Regions from separate parts of the Paenibacillus jiangxiensis genome, predicted to be linked through region 1. Evidence: riboswitches for the same ligand, from Rfam matches in the RefSeq annotation. Region 1 holds a riboswitch; each other region holds the start of a gene.

Region 1 (5,195 bases):
AGCGTGGTGAATGGATTATTAAGGAGGACATGAGGCCGGATTATTTATTTTATATGGTTGAGGGAAAGGCCAAAATTTATGTCACTCATCACAACGGGAAGGTGTCCCTGATTAATTTTATCAATGCTAAAGACTATTTTGGGGAAATGGAATTGTTGAATGAGGTATATTATACAAAAGGTATTCAAACCTCTACCAGGACCGTTTGTTTTGCGTTTCCTTTTCATCGCTGCCGCGCACAAATGCTGGAAGATCCGCTATTTCTGCGCGGACTGACGAAGTTTCTGAGTGAAAAGGCAACCAAAATGGCTGCCAAGTCTTCGCAAAGCCTCGCCTTCCCGCTTGAAAACCGGTTAGCGGATTTTATTTTGCAGACTGCTGACGAAGGGGTCTATAAGGAAAAGCATGTAACGGTATGTGATTTTCTGGGTGTTTCCTACCGCCACTTATTGCATGTATTTGCCCAATTTTGTGATAAAGGATATCTGCAAAAGGAAGGCCGTCACTACCGGATTCAGCGGTACGACTCCCTGTATGAACTTGCCGGGATGTTGGGGAATACGTAGTTGATTTTCGATTATTAAATTGGAGGGAATGCGGATGGACCAGGAGACTCAACAGTCACCAGAATATAAAAAGTCACGTGCCGTAAAAAGGGTGGCCTGGGTGATCGGAATAATTTTGACTATCCTTGTGTTATGTTTTGTATCGATCACATTATTATATAACTCGCCCTATGAAGTTGAAAGATATCAAAATTCAGAACAATAAGAGCCCTTTATTTTCTCAAACGTTGCTCATGCTCGAGAAGCCATTCCTTTCTCCACAAGCCGCCCGCATAGCCGGTTAACTTCCCGTTTGTACCAATAATTCGGTGGCAAGGGATGACAATGCTTAATTTGTTTTTGCCGTTTGCGCTGCCGACAGCTCGTATGGCCTTTTCATTCCCGAGGGAAACAGCAATATCTTTGTAAGACCATGTTTGTGCATAGGGTACTGTTTTTAAAGAATTCCAAACCGTTTTTTGAAATTCAGTACCTTCATATATATAAGGAAATGTAAATTCGGTACGTGTGCCTTTAAAATACTCATCAAGCTGATCACGGCAAAGCTTCAAAGCCTGGGGAGTTTCGTCATGGATAGCATTTACGATCTGGTCCCGTTCCGAGAACAGGATAGAGTAAACCGCTTGATCTGTTCCTTGTATTTCAATCATTCCAATGGGTGATTGGTAATCTATTATATACAGTCTGCTCATATAAGGACCTCCAAGAAAAAAGGTAGTATTGACTCTCCAGTATGCCGATTAAGGCTCCGTCCTCATCTTTCGAAACTCGCTTGGTGAACAGCCTTTTAAATTTCGAAACACTTTGTAAAAATTAGAAAGACTTTGGAAGCCCACCTCATAACCAATTTCAAGATTGGTCATATTGGTCGTTTGAAGAAGCTGCATGGCTTTATCGATGCGCACTTTTTCCAAAAAAGCACGCGGAGTCTCTGATGTTTCTTTTTTAAATAGCCGTTCGAGATAGAAGGGGCTTAAACCGACCTGTTCTGCAATATCATTCAGCTTCAAATCTTGTTTATATTGATTCACTAAAATCGTCGTAATACTTTTAACGAATTCACTATGAGGAGAATGTTCAACCTCAGGCTGGCATCTTTTGCATGCACGAAAACCAGCCTTTTCAACCTCACTGATATTGTGATAGAACTCAACATTTATCTTTTTGGGCTTTCTGGACCTGCAGGAAGGACGGCAGTAGATTTTCGTTGTTTTCACGGCTGTAAAAAATAAACCATCATATTTCCGGTCGCAGGCAATGATTTTTTCCCACATCTCGTCAAATGAAAGATTTATACTGGTCATCCCTTCATCACCTGCCTTCCTGATCTAGTTCTCATATAAATGTGATGTATCCTGTAATTCCAATAATTTAGCCGCATTGTCTTCTAAACAAGCGATGATTTTATCTGACAGGGCATTTCCAAAGCTAAAGCGCTTCACGCCTAGCTCTTTCAGCTTATTACAACTTGTCAGGTTAGGCAAAGACAATATATTGAGCGGTGCCTTGACTTGAGCAGCGATTTGCTGAATTTCATCATCTTCCGTTACTCCTGGCACAAAAATCCCGCTGGCCCCGCTTTCAACATAGGCCTTGGCCCGATCGATCGTTTCATTAAAAGGGGCTTCCAATTGAAAATAAGTATCCGTTCTGGCGTTGATATAAAAATTATTATATCCGTGATTTTCCAGCGCTGTTCTCATTTTTGTCAGGAGGCTGCAATGATCCTTTATACCTCTTAACCCCTTTTCTTTTTTCAGGGAATCCTCAATATTGATACCGGCAACCCCGACATCTGCTGTTCTTAATACATTATCGATAATTGTGTTAAAATCCTCACTATATCCTGCTTCAATATCAGCGGATACCGGTATTTTTACATTCTCTGCAATGGTTTTGACGATTGCTAGATTTTGATTAAAATCTATTAATTCTCCGTCCGCATAGCCTAACGAATTGGCAATCCCCCAGCTGGTAGTACCAATGGCTTTAAAACCTGCCTTCTCTAATGTCAAAGCTGATAATAGATCCCAGGCATTTCCCAAAAATAATAGCTCCTCTGAAGTATGGAGATTATTGAATTCCTGAATCATCGACATTTTGCTTCCTCCTTGGCTTTGGTGTAACTCATTCTATCAAGTAGGCTTTATTATTTCGTCCTCATTCTTGCTCTTATGGTCTGAGAGAGAAACGAAAAAGATCATCGAATGGGCGCAGAAATCAATGAATCTTGTAAATTTTCTCTTGATAGAAATAGAGATGTCTGGTAAGATAGTCTCACAAAAGCTACTCACGATAACGGCAAACTTGTCGAAAGGCAAGGACGCAAAGCTACAGGGCCTACTTGGCGATATGTCAAATGGCAGCCAGCTACCGAACGAAGACGCTTTTTTTGTTTCTCATAGGACAATAATATATTAAAATCTGGAAACTCTAGCACGATAACGGCAAACTTGTCGAAAGACAGGGACGCAAAGCTACAGGGCCTTCTTGACGATTATGTCAATGGCAGCCTGGCTACCGAAGGGAGTTTGCAGTATGCGCAACGCAATATTCGCGATTGTAGGACTTTTTGCGTTATTATTGTGGGCTCCATTAGTACAAGCTACCCAATCTCAGGATTGGTTGGGCTTGGAACAGCTGGACCGTGGTGTGATCGTTATTCGATATGACGTGAAAGCAGGGACCAAGACGAAGCTCATGATTGCAAAGAGTCAGGACAAATACACGTATATGCTTTCGCCGAACAAACGGCAGGAAGTATTTCCGTTGCAGATGGGTAACGGTGATTACACGGTTACCGTACTGGAACAAGTCAGCGGCACCAAATATAAGATTGTTCAGGAAGCGCCTGTTACACTTCAACTGGCGAACAATAGCAAAGTGTTTTTGAGTTCTGTACAAAATATCAATTGGAGCGAACAGGACAAGGCTGCTCAGCTTGCGAAGAAGCTGACTGGGTCTGCTCAATCCGACGAAGAAAAAGTACAGGCTATTTATGAATATATTGTGGGCACGATCAGATACGACAAGGCTCTTGCAACCAGTGATCTGACGAACTACCTTCCCGATATCAACCGTACGATTCTTGGACAGAAGGGGATGTGTTACGACTATGCCTCCCTGTTCGCCTCCATGCTGCGGAGCATCGGCATTCCAGCCAAGCTCGATATGGGAACTTCGGAATACGTCGATGTTTACCACGCCTGGAATGAAGTTTATTTGAACGGGAAGTGGGTAACCATTGATACAACGGTCGATGCGAGCTGGAAAGCCAAAGGGGCCGATTTCAAAATGATAAAGGATGCCGCTCGCTACTCGGTATCCAAATATTACTAAAAAGAATACGATCAATTTAAGCTTTGGACAAATGTCCAAGGCTTGTTCGAGTTTGTAGAGAAATTGTAGAGATCGGGCAGGTATAATGCAAGAAGCCCATTTGGTTCTGGTGGGAAAAACAGGAACAATGAATCGTGCGCCATTAGAAATATGCGGAGGTGATGGACTGGAAGGTCTCTTAACGGCATACAATTCAATGGAGTATAGATAGCCCGATTTGCGCACGGCAAGCAGGATCGGAACCGAACATTCGAGGGTGATGTAGAGACTGAGGGAGAGATTATGAAGAAAAAAGTTAGTGGAATCGTTGTGGCGCTGCTGCTCCTGCTTCAATCGGTTTTTGGTGTAACCGCCTGGACGGGCAATGTGGCCAATGCCAATGCGGCCGATACACCAGCAAGTGTGCAGGAATCCGTGTATGGAGTAAAAGATGAAGTTGGAGTGACGGATGATGTTTATATCCCGCCAGCGCCAGTCAAGAATACGGACAACATTTTAACAAAAGTGGTATTAACCGACTTGAATGGTAACGTGATCGATGCAGTATATAATCCGGACAGTACCCTGGACATCGGTGAGGCTGTCAATCTCAGCTACGAATGGGAGCTTCCGAATAGTCACGGCTACAAGAACGGGGATACATTTACCTTCGAGCTGCCGGACCAGTTTGAAATTTTTACGGATATTGACGCTCCACTCGTGGCCGATCAAGACAAAGTTGGCACATTTACCGTCGACCGCAACGGGAAGGTTGTCATGACCTTCAACGATTATGTGGAGAGCCACTCCAACGTAAGCGGCAAGCTGGAAATACGTACCGAGTTTACGAAGGAAACGATTAAGGGAAGCACGGAAGTCGTCATTGCCATTCCGGTAAAAAGCGGAGAGCAAGTCGTTATCGTGAATCTGAAGCCGCAGGGCGGAAAGCTGATCGACAAACAGGGAAAAGCGGTTGGCAAAGACCGGATCGATTGGACGGTTCAAGTCAACAAATCACTGGATAAGATCAAGCATGCGGTCATCACGGATGTGATACCTGAAGGTTCTGAACTCATCGCCGACTCTGTGGAGGTGTACCGCCTACAGGTTAACGGCGACGGTTCGACGGTCCTTGGCGATAAGGTAGGGACCGACAAGTATACGGTCGAAACGAACGGCGGCGCCAAACTGGAGCTTGCGTTCCAGGATGAGACGATCAGCAAAGCCTACGAGATTCGTTATTCGACGAAGCTTACCGGCGAGCAGACTCGTTTTGAGAACACCGCTGTACTGTCTGGCGACGATATGAAA
Region 2 (5,195 bases), on a different contig from region 1:
GGCTTGAGTTCACCTCGGACCTGGGTGATGCCGTTCGCCGTTCCGATATTATTATTCTGGCGGTGGGGACACCGTCCCTGCCGAACGGAGAAGCCAATCTGCAGTACATCGAACGGGCGGCGGCCGATGTGGGCGCGGCGATGAACGGCCACAAGATCATTATGACCAAGAGTACCGTGCCTGTCGGAACGAACGAAAAAATCCGCGAGGTCGTTGCACGGCATACCCATCATGCATTTGATATTGTATCCGCACCCGAGTTTCTGCGCGAAGGCTCTGCGATCAGCGATACGCTGCATCCCGACCGCATCATTATCGGCATTGACAATCCAGCGCTGCGTGAGACGATGGTCGAGCTACACCAGGATTTTACGGACAATATCTATGTAACGGACGTCCGGAGCGCCGAGATGATCAAATACGCCTCCAACGCCTTCCTGGCCACGAAAATTTCATTTATTAATGAGATTGCCAATATTTGCGAAAAAGTGGGCGCTGACGTCACCAATGTAGCGGTTGGCATGGGCATGGACAAACGCATCGGCTCCTCCTTCCTGCAGGCGGGAATCGGATATGGCGGTTCGTGCTTCCCCAAGGACACGAATGCCCTGATTCAAATCGCGGGCAACGTGGATTACGAGTTCAAACTGCTTAAATCCGTAGTGGAGGTGAACGCGGATCAACGCTATATGATTATTTCCAAGCTGCGCGAATCCCTCGGGCAGTTAAACGGTATACATGTGGGCGTATGGGGTTTGTCCTTCAAGCCGAACACGGATGACATCCGGGAGGCGCCGTCCCTCGAGATTGTGGAAACCCTGGTGAAGGAAGGCGCGTTCGTCAAAGTCCATGATCCGATCGCGATGGATAAATTCAGGGAGCAGTTTAATCATGAGCATATTCAGTGGTGCTCCACGCCTGAAGAAGCGGCGCTTGGCTGTGATGCCGTCTGCCTGCTGACCGACTGGGATCACTACAAGCAGGTAGATCTGCGCATGCTGGGCTCCGTGCTGCGCAAGCCGGTTCTCATTGATGGGCGTAATGTATTCTCTGAACAGCAGATCGCCGAATCCGGATTGGAGTATTATTCGGTCGGCAGACCGCGCATGAGTGGGCTTAACGGCCTTTCGCCAAGCGTAGCAGGTGCAGTATAATATTAATGGTCAGGAAAATATGACCTTTTCAGGAAATTTACTTCATGGAGGGAGAGTGGAGTTATGAAATTGGTACTTTTGTCTGGCGGTTCCGGTAAAAGATTATGGCCTCTGTCCAACGATTCCCGTTCCAAACAGTTTCTGAAGGTGCTGGAAAGCCCGGAGGGACTTCCTGAATCCATGGTGCAGCGGGTATGGAGACAGCTTGGAGACGCCGGAATGGCGGAGTCCTCATATATTGCAACTGGCAGAGCTCAGGTCGAAATGATTCAGAGCCAGATCGGGAGCGACGTCAGCATCATTGTGGAGCCTGAGCGCAGGGATACCTTCCCGGCCATTGCGTTAACGGCCACTTACCTGTACAGCATCGCAGACGTATCTCCAGATACGGTCGTTGCGATTCTGCCGGTTGATCCGTACGTGGAGCAGACCTTCTTCCACACGGTGGCGCGCATGGAATACACGCTGCAGAAAACGGGTGCCAACCTTGCTCTGATGGGTGTCGTCCCATCCTATCCATCCGAAAAATACGGTTATATCATTCCGAAAGAAGGCCCGGCTGGAATTGCGGGCTGCCTGCAGGTCAGCCATTTTCAAGAAAAACCGAACAAAGAGCAGGCTGAGCTTCTGATTGAGCGGAGTGCGCTCTGGAACTGCGGAGTTTTTGCTTTCCGTCTGGGATATCTGTTGAACATTCTGGAAGGGAAGGGGCTTCCGCTGAAGTATGAAGAACTGCAGAAACAATATCATCTATTATCTAAAATAAGCTTTGATTATGAAGTGGTAGAGAAGGAAGAGAACATCGTAGTTCTTCCATATGACGGCTTCTGGAAGGATCTCGGCACCTGGAACACGCTGACGGAGGAAATGTCGCAGCGCCAGGTGGGCAAGGGAGTGATGACCGAGGATTCCGTGAATACAAGTCTAATCAACGAGCTGGACATTCCGGTTACCATTATCGGGGCCAGCGATCTGATCGTTGCGGCCAGTCCGGATGGCATTCTTGTAACCAACAAGGCGGAGAGCCCGCGGATCAAGGAAGTGCTGAAGGCTCACAATCAGCGTCCGATGTACGAGGAGCGCCGTTGGGGGCATTACCGGGTTGTGGATTATGTGAAATATCCGGAGGGCAATGAAGTGCTCACCAAGCGGATTTGCATCGAGAAGGACAAAAATATCAGCTACCAGCTTCATCGCAAGCGGAGTGAAATATGGACGATCATCAGCGGCGAGGCGGAAGTAATTCTGAACGAGAAACTGCACAAAGTAAAGGCCGGCGACGTTGTCCGCATTCCGGAAGGCACGAAGCACAGCATTCTGGCGGTGACCGATGTGGAGCTGATTGAAGTGCAGACAGGTTCCGAGCTGGTGGAAGAAGATATCGTCCGCTTCTGCATGGATTGGAATGACATCTCTCTGCACCAGTTTATTAGCTGAAAAAACGCACATGTTGCGTTTTTACGCATATAATTGCAAAAAATGATGTTGTTTAACGGTTTTTTTTGTCAAAATATCTGAAAAAAATGGGTTCCAGCATGGATGATCTATTAATTTTTGGTAAATCCGAGTCGATACTCTAGGATAAGAAGGAGCTTCATAGACCTTCATACGAAAAATGGCAACCCTGTCGAAAGGCAGGTGAACGCAAAGCTATAGGGCCTTACCCCATCGAGGGATGGCAGCCTGGCTACCGAGAGGGAGAGAATTGGTGAAAACTTATTCTATGTATCGATTTTTTAAAACACTGCTGCCTGTCGTGCTGTTTTGCTCTCTGCTCCCATCAGGGCTGTCGCGGGAACACACTGCCCAGGCAGCTGCAGCGCCCATTAATCCTGCTGCTTCAGCCGGGGCGCGCGAATTATATGCGTACTTGTCCAATTTGGACGGAAGAGGGATGATTACAGGTCAGCATGATTATCTGGAGAGCCCGGATGAACTGAACATCAAGCTGAAGAAAATCAGCGGGCAGTACGCCGGCCTGCACGGCTATGAGCTGGGGGCTGTTTCCAACCAGTCGGCTGCGGAGGCCGAGGCCCAGCGCAGCAATGTAGTGTATAGTGCGATTAATTGGCATAATGCCGGCGGCATCGTCGCCATAACCTTTCATCAGGCGCTTCCCGGCAAACCGTTGACCTGGGCCAATGTACAGGCCAAGATTACCCAGGCGCAATTTAACAAGTACGTTACACCAGGAACCAGGGAATATGCAAGGCTGATCGCAGATCTGGATCGCGTCGCGGTGTCCCTCGGCGAACTGCGGGATGCGGGTGTGCCCGTTCTATGGCGGCCTTACCACGAGATGAACGGGGATTGGTTCTGGTGGGGAAACAAGAATAACTTTGTGAAATTATGGGATATCATGTATGACAGATTTGTGAATGTCCACCAGCTGAACAATCTGCTGTGGGTCTGGAATCCCAACGCTCCGAACGCTTGGTCAGCTCCTTATGCCAGTACGTTTCCCGGTTTGTCCAAGGTCGATATTCTGGCCGCGGACATCTATGACAATGATTTCAAGCAGAGCTATTATGACGGCTTGCTGAGTCTGGCCGGAGAAAAACCGATTGCCATTGGCGAGCACGGAGAGATGCCTTCCGAGAGGGTATTGTCAGCCCAGCCGAAATGGGCATACTCCATGACCTGGGGCAACATGCTGACACAAAACAATTCGAACGATCAAATTATTGCATACATGAATGAGGACAGAACACTGACTCGGGATGAATTGGCGGCAGACATGGCTGCTCCTCCTGAAGCCCCTCCTGCGGAGCCGCCTGATACTGCTCCTCCGGGAGCGCCACCGGTCGGGGAAGAACCCGATCCGGAGCCTGAACCGGAACCTGCCCCCGAGCCTGTTCCAGATACGGTGTATGAGGGACTGCACGCCGAGTTCTTCAACAATATCGAGCTAAGCGGGACACCTGTGCTTACACGCACGGATGCCAAGCTGGATTTCAACTGGCGCAGTGCCGCGCCGGATCCGGCAGTGCCTGCCGATCAATTCTCCGTACGCTGGACAGGCAAGGTAAAACCCAGGTACAGCGGCACCTATACCTTTACGACGATTTCCGATGACGGAATCCGGGTATGGGTGGATGGGCAGCTGATCATTGACAGTTGGTTCAAGCAAAGCTGGACGGAGCGCAAAGGAAGCATCAGCCTTGCGGCTGATCAGCTCTACGACCTCAAAGTGGAATATTACGAAGGAACAGGTGATGCCATGGCACGCCTGATGTGGGAGAGCGAGCAGGAGTCCAAAGCGGTCATTCCTTCGAGCGCTTTGTTCCATACTGTGAAATAGCTCTCTCTTTCCGGCAACCCTGTACAGAAAGTGTGGACATGAACAATGAAAAATTGGTTGGCTAACAAGTATGCATATTTGCTTCTGGGCCTGCTTGGCTTGGTTATCTTGTTTTCGCTTTTGGGTTATGCCAACAAAAGCAATCAGGAAAATGAGAAGAACGCCGCTACAACCTTATGGATGCTTGGCGTCAGCGATGATTCCTCCGCTGAATTCAAGGGAGGGGCGGGCAAAGAATCCGTCACCCTGGACGTTCAAGCAGCGAGCGCGACGGCGTTAAAGGCGGCGGGAGGAGCGGCGCAGGCCGTTAAGACCTCCTCCCCTGTTATTCAACTTAACGGATCCATTCCCCCAGGACTGAATGCCGAGACCAATCCGGAGCTCGTGCTCGAATATGAGCTGGATACCATTCCGGCCAATGGCGTACGGTTTAATGTCCGCATCCTGGACGCCAGCAAGGCCGTGCCGCAGATGGCCGTGTTTTCCAATAACCAGCTTTCCGGCATGATCCAGATTGCAGGTGTGGCGGGAACGGGAAGCCAGTATACCTTCAAGAGCAATTATCAATTGTATATCCCGAAGGAACAGCTGCAGACGGGAGTAAATCAGCTCAAGCTCCGTGTGGCCCGGTGCCTGTACTGCTCGGAGGCAGAGAATTCGAGCCTCTGGTGGACATGGGACAGCCTGAATCTTGAGAAGCTTGCTTCCCCGGCTGCTGAGCCGATTCATGGCAGCTACAT
Region 3 (5,195 bases), on a different contig from region 1:
TTTTGAGCATGAACGTTGGCTGCATAATCTCTTGACGAGCCTTCTCCGGATCGAGAGGCTGATGTTTATATCCCATTGTTGCGGTGGCCACACGTAAAGATCCGTAGTCCAGCGTGCCGACTAATGTGTCCGAATCAATGTACAGTCTTGGAGAGCCCAGTTTTTTCGGGTATGCACTGATCTCCCGTCCGGAAGCAATCGCAGGATGATTATCCACGTACATGGCATGCAGGTATTCGCCCTTCTCGCCATTGAAGCTCACCGGTATCACCTGGCCTGATTCAGTATAGGCCCCCAAACCGGTCACATCCGGCATGTACATGATCTCAAATTTGACCAAAGGTTCATCAATTTCAAGCGGCTCAGGGACTACACGTCTCAGAGCTTCCATATCCGTACGATAGAGAATGTTCAGATACTCCCGATTACGAAAATAATAAGGTCCGACAGGAAAAGCAGGAGCCCCCAATGGAGTCGACATTTGCTTGCGCACATCACTTTTCTTCATTCTTGTCATCACCTTTCCGCTTTTCGATTTCCATAAAAATAATTGTCTCGTGATCTTCCACAAATATATCCACATCATTTATATCTTCTTTGGGGAGTTCTTCTAATAGTTCTTGCATTTGATCCTCATTACGGTAAATGAGCCACCAATCCATCACAGCTTCCATATAAGCAATTGTGGGAGAGCCCGGATGATAGTTAATGATTAACAAGCGGCCGCCTGGATTGAGCAGTTGAAATAATTTTTTCGTTAATCGTTTAGCAATTTTATCTGGAAGATAATCATATACACCGATGGAATAGATAAAATCAAAAGTGGGAAGAGGGACTTTATTTCTGATGATGTCAACAACTGAGGCTGGGATCGCTTCGCCAAAATCCTTTATGGCTTCTGCAGCAACCGAAAGAGCCTCCTGATCTTGATCAATGGCGACAAATTTTCCAATCGTTTTGTTTTGCACCGCAGCACAATCTGATGTTTCTCTTAAGTGACCACAAGCGACCGAGAGAATATAAGGATTCGCAACACGTTCTGAGGTTTGATTAATTTTGCTGGAAAGGATACGTCTTCTTTCGCGGTTAGCATTATTGGCATGAGCCATGCGGTTTAAGTCGTAATATAGAAAATCGGCAATCTCTGATTTTTCATTCTCGTAGGGGGACGATTCCAACTTTTCAAAGTCATACTGCAGGTCCAGCATTATGGGATCACCTGCATAACCGCGCGGTCTTTCAAATGCTCGACGGGATAGTGGTTCTTGCAAGAAAAAATGGCTTATGGAGTGTTCACGATATCGGGGGATAAACTGGGTCCAATCTTCTGTTGAGTACTGTTGACGTAAGTCTCTTAATCCATCATAAAGCGTACTTAATGCTTCAGAGTATTGGCCTTGATTAATCTTCATTTCAACATCTTCAAAAAACTCTTTTTCAATCGTCTGATCCATTAGTTTCCCTCCCTGAAAGACTCCTAACGATTGCGGCATTCCATTCAATTCGGCAGTTGGGCTCTATTCTCTCCTAATTTGAATAAACGTGTTTAAAGATATCTTCGAGGGCTGGGTCTGGGGTAAGTTCCGCATATTCCGCGGCCTCGTCGATTTCCCTGACGATTCGATCATGAATTTCCTGCTCTGCGTGTTCCTCCAATATCCCGGATTTTCTGAGATAACGGCTAAAGGATTCAAGCGGGTCGTACTTCTCGGCTTCCTCTATTTCCTCACTGGAACGATATCCTTGATCATCGTCATCGCTTGGATAAGGAGCCAGGCGGTAGAGACCGGCCTCGATCAGCGTAGGACCCTCTCCTCTGTTCGCTCTGTCGACGGCCTCTTTCGTGACCCTGTATACTTCCAGGGGATCATTGCCGCTCACACGGATGCCAGGAAAGCCGTATGCTTTTGCCCGATCTGCAACACTATCACGTACCGTCTGCTTCGAGGAGAGAACCGAAAGACCATAGGGCTGGTTCTGTTCGCAGAAAAAAATGACCGGAAGCTTGTGTCCTCCTGCAAAGTTTGCTGCTTCGTGAAACTCCCCCCGATGGCTGCCTCCATTTCCAAAAGCGACTAACACGACAGGATGATCTCCCCGTATTTTGCCGGCCAAGGCGATTCCTACGGCATGCGGGACATGAGTGGTAGTGAGGCCGGAAGTCGAAAGAATACGATTTTTTTTACTGCCATAATGCCCAGGCATTTGCCGCCCGCCGCTGTCCGCAGCTTCTGCCTTGGCAAAAGCGGTGAGCATCAGTTCCTTTGCCGTCATGCCGAAAACAATGGCCATGCCCATATCGCGATCATACGGGCAAAGAAAATCTTTCGTCATATCCAGTGCATACGCCGCACCTACCTGTGCGGCTTCATGACCTTGACAAGACATGTGGAAAGGGATTTTTCCAGCACGATGAAACAATCCCAGCCGTTCGTCGACTTTCCGTGCCAGAGCCATATCCCGGTACATATCCAGAAGCTGCTGATTCGACAAACCGAGTTGTCGATGCTTGTTGGGCAAACAAAAAACCTCCCTTCTTGGTTTCATCTGGTGTTACCTGAAAATGAATAGACGGAGGTTTCCGACGTATTCGGTAACTGGCTGACATAGAGGATTGTGGTACTATCCGCCTTAGTCCCTATAGCTTTGCGTCACCGCCTTTCAACGGGTTTGCCATTATCGTACATAGTATAAAGTTGTAATATATTGTATATTGTTTCATGATATTTACTTTTTTGGAATAGGGCTTCATTACCATATTTTTCAGCATACGACAATGTTCGCTTTTCTTCGTTATGTAGGGGCATATGCGTAAATAACGTATTCCGTGGTACATTTGATTGGTTTTTATTGGAATTTTTTTGGAATTTTTTTGGCAAATTTTGCTCGTTTATCTATGCTATGGTTTTTGGATATGGAAGGAATTTTTCCTGCTCCAGAAACAGCAAGAAAGGCCTCTGACGGACCAGAGACCTTGTGACGTATCTGTGATTTGGTTGATGTCAGGAAAACTGTTGCGTGATATGCTGGATGAAAGCTTCTTCGCCGATCTCTTTCCTGAGCTCCAATAACGCTTTCGCATCTTCTCCAACTACATATCTCAACTGCTTTGTACCGTCCGTTGCCGCCTGATAGATGGTCTCCGCCACCATTTCCGGAGTGCATGCGCTGTCCGTGTTAATGATTGCCTCCACCAAGGGCTGAACCGATTGGGAGTATTCCTGATAATCTGGCAAAGACTCAATGGACAATAAATCGATAGATCTGCCAAAAAAGTCCGTTTTGACCACACCAGGCTCAATTAGTTTTAACCGGATATTTTGAGAAGCAAGCTCAAACGATAAAGTTTCCGTGAAGCCTTCAATTGCAAATTTAGTAGAGTGATAAAGCGAAAATGAAGGCAGCCCCACTCTTCCGGACATTGAAGATAAATTGATGATTATTCCACTATTATTAGCTCTAAAATGAGGAAGAATGCTCTTGGTCACCTTCATAAGGCCGAGTACATTTACTTCAAATTGCTTTCGAATTTGCTCGTATGAAGCCGCCTCGAAGATGCCCAGAACTCCGTAACCGGCATTATTTAACAGGACATCGATTGTGCCAAATCGCTCCAAACCTGCCCTTAATGCCTCTTGAATCGTTTCCAATTGTTCAACGTCGAGCCTCGTTACCAAAACATTCTCCAGCCGCGACAGTTCGGTTTCTCTTTCAGGTGAACGCATGGTAGCAATCACATTCCATCCCTGATCTGCAAAATACCTGGCTGCAGCTTTTCCAATTCCAGACGATGAACCCGTAATCATAATTGTTTTCATGTTTTGCCCTCCTGCAAATCATTGGTGTATTTTTTGGGAACGCTCGCAAAACATATGCCCTCGAAAACCAAATCAACGGGTTTGCTATGATCGTACAAAGTATAATGCTGCCATAATGATATTGGACGAGATCCCGTTTTTGAATAGGACATACCTACCAAGTTTTAGGTAAAGGAGAGACTACCCCCAAGTAATGCATGCTTGAGGGCAGTCTGTTTTTCATCTTACCGGTTAAGCTTTCTTTCTTCTCAGCAGGAACAGGCCTGCAAGCAGGATGAGGCATCCGGCCAGCAAATAGCCGTACATATTCGTTGCAGTTGCCGGCAGCTTGCTGCCAGTGCCATCCCCGTTGCTGGAGGAGCTTCCGCTCTCCGAGTCACCCGAGGTGCCGGATTGCCCGCTTCCTCCAGTTCCACCCGAGCTTCTGGACTGACCGGAGTCTGTGGAACCGGAATCCGAACCTCCCCAGCCCGGGTTGTCTGGATTGCCGGAGGAAGAGCCGTCGTTCGGTTCTCCTCCCGGTATGCCGGGATTGCTGCCGCTTCCGCCGCCAATGATGATGTCTTCAGACGGCGTATCCGAATCGTCCAGATTATCCCCGCTCACTTCACCTACGTTTTGTATCGTTTGGCCCGGTTGGCCTGCCACCAGTTTGGCCTGGAATACAATCGTATGCCAGTCCGTATCTGTAACCTCGCCGAACTGTCCACTCACCATGCCATTGACGTATGAGCCTTTGTCGCTGTCCAGCGCATCGGTTACAGTAATGCCGTCCACCTTCAGCATGCCTGGCACATATTGCAGCTCGGCACGCAGGGCGTCCGAGATTTCCAGATTGGTCACGACACTGTCCTCTACGGTGTTGCGTGTGCGAATCGTGTACTCAATCACATCGCCGACTTCGATGCTGCCTCCGTTCACATCTTTCGCCGATTTCTCGGATTCAAGCACTGGGGAAGCCGGATCGACAGCGTCGTCATCGTGCGAACCTCCGCCACCACCGCCACCGCCTGAACCCCCACTACCCGGATCTTCAGTTACAGGCGGGTTTACCGGTGGTGCTGGTGGGTCTACTGGTGGATCAACTGGCGGCTGCACTGGTGGATCTACCGGCGGAATGACTACAGGCGGTTCTTCCTCAACGGCTATTTTCTCCGTTGGCTCGCCTGGTTGATCAATGTTATCGCCAGTCACCAGCGCTGTATTTTGAATCACCTGGCCGTCGTATCCCGTCTGGATAATGGCCTGGAACTCCAACATATGCCAATTCATATCATCTACGCTACCGAATGAGCCGTACACTTCGCCGGAAACAGAATGACCGGCATCGCTATCCTGAGCATCCGTCACGGACATACCGTCCACCTTCAGGCTGTC

Evidence for each region. Region 1 has a riboswitch for cyclic di-GMP ahead of ACI1P2_RS22410 (transglutaminase-like domain-containing protein). Riboswitches for the same ligand answer to the same signal wherever they lie in the genome.
Region 2: linked by a shared signal. The riboswitch ahead of ACI1P2_RS00180 (glycosyl hydrolase) and the one ahead of ACI1P2_RS22410 (transglutaminase-like domain-containing protein) in region 1 are both predicted to bind cyclic di-GMP.
Region 3: linked by a shared signal. The riboswitch ahead of ACI1P2_RS09760 (thiamine pyrophosphate-dependent dehydrogenase E1 component subunit alpha) and the one ahead of ACI1P2_RS22410 (transglutaminase-like domain-containing protein) in region 1 are both predicted to bind cyclic di-GMP.

The regions. Positions count from the first base shown of each region.
Region 1 is NZ_JBJURI010000026.1:9,868-15,062, reverse strand. It holds gene yeiL (transcriptional regulator YeiL) at 1-566, shown strand, start outside; gene ACI1P2_RS22425 (methylated-DNA--[protein]-cysteine S-methyltransferase) at 779-1,258, opposite strand; gene ACI1P2_RS22420 (bifunctional transcriptional activator/DNA repair enzyme AdaA) at 1,307-1,870, opposite strand; gene ACI1P2_RS22415 (isocitrate lyase/PEP mutase family protein) at 1,895-2,665, opposite strand; cyclic di-GMP riboswitch class I at 2,857-2,944, shown strand; cyclic di-GMP riboswitch class I at 3,003-3,091, shown strand; gene ACI1P2_RS22410 (transglutaminase-like domain-containing protein) at 3,105-3,905, shown strand; gene ACI1P2_RS22405 (collagen binding domain-containing protein) at 4,188-5,195, shown strand, end outside.
Region 2 is NZ_JBJURI010000001.1:32,629-37,823, reverse strand. It holds gene ACI1P2_RS00190 (UDP-glucose dehydrogenase family protein) at 1-1,154, shown strand, start outside; gene ACI1P2_RS00185 (sugar phosphate nucleotidyltransferase) at 1,218-2,591, shown strand; cyclic di-GMP riboswitch class I at 2,762-2,849, shown strand; gene ACI1P2_RS00180 (glycosyl hydrolase) at 2,878-4,455, shown strand; gene ACI1P2_RS00175 (discoidin domain-containing protein) at 4,501-5,195, shown strand, end outside.
Region 3 is NZ_JBJURI010000007.1:165,590-170,784, forward strand. It holds gene ACI1P2_RS09750 (acetoacetate decarboxylase) at 1-508, opposite strand, end outside; gene ACI1P2_RS09755 (class I SAM-dependent methyltransferase) at 495-1,454, opposite strand; gene ACI1P2_RS09760 (thiamine pyrophosphate-dependent dehydrogenase E1 component subunit alpha) at 1,528-2,469, opposite strand; cyclic di-GMP riboswitch class I at 2,590-2,685, opposite strand; gene ACI1P2_RS09765 (SDR family oxidoreductase) at 3,003-3,818, opposite strand; gene ACI1P2_RS09770 (isopeptide-forming domain-containing fimbrial protein) at 4,050-5,195, opposite strand, start outside.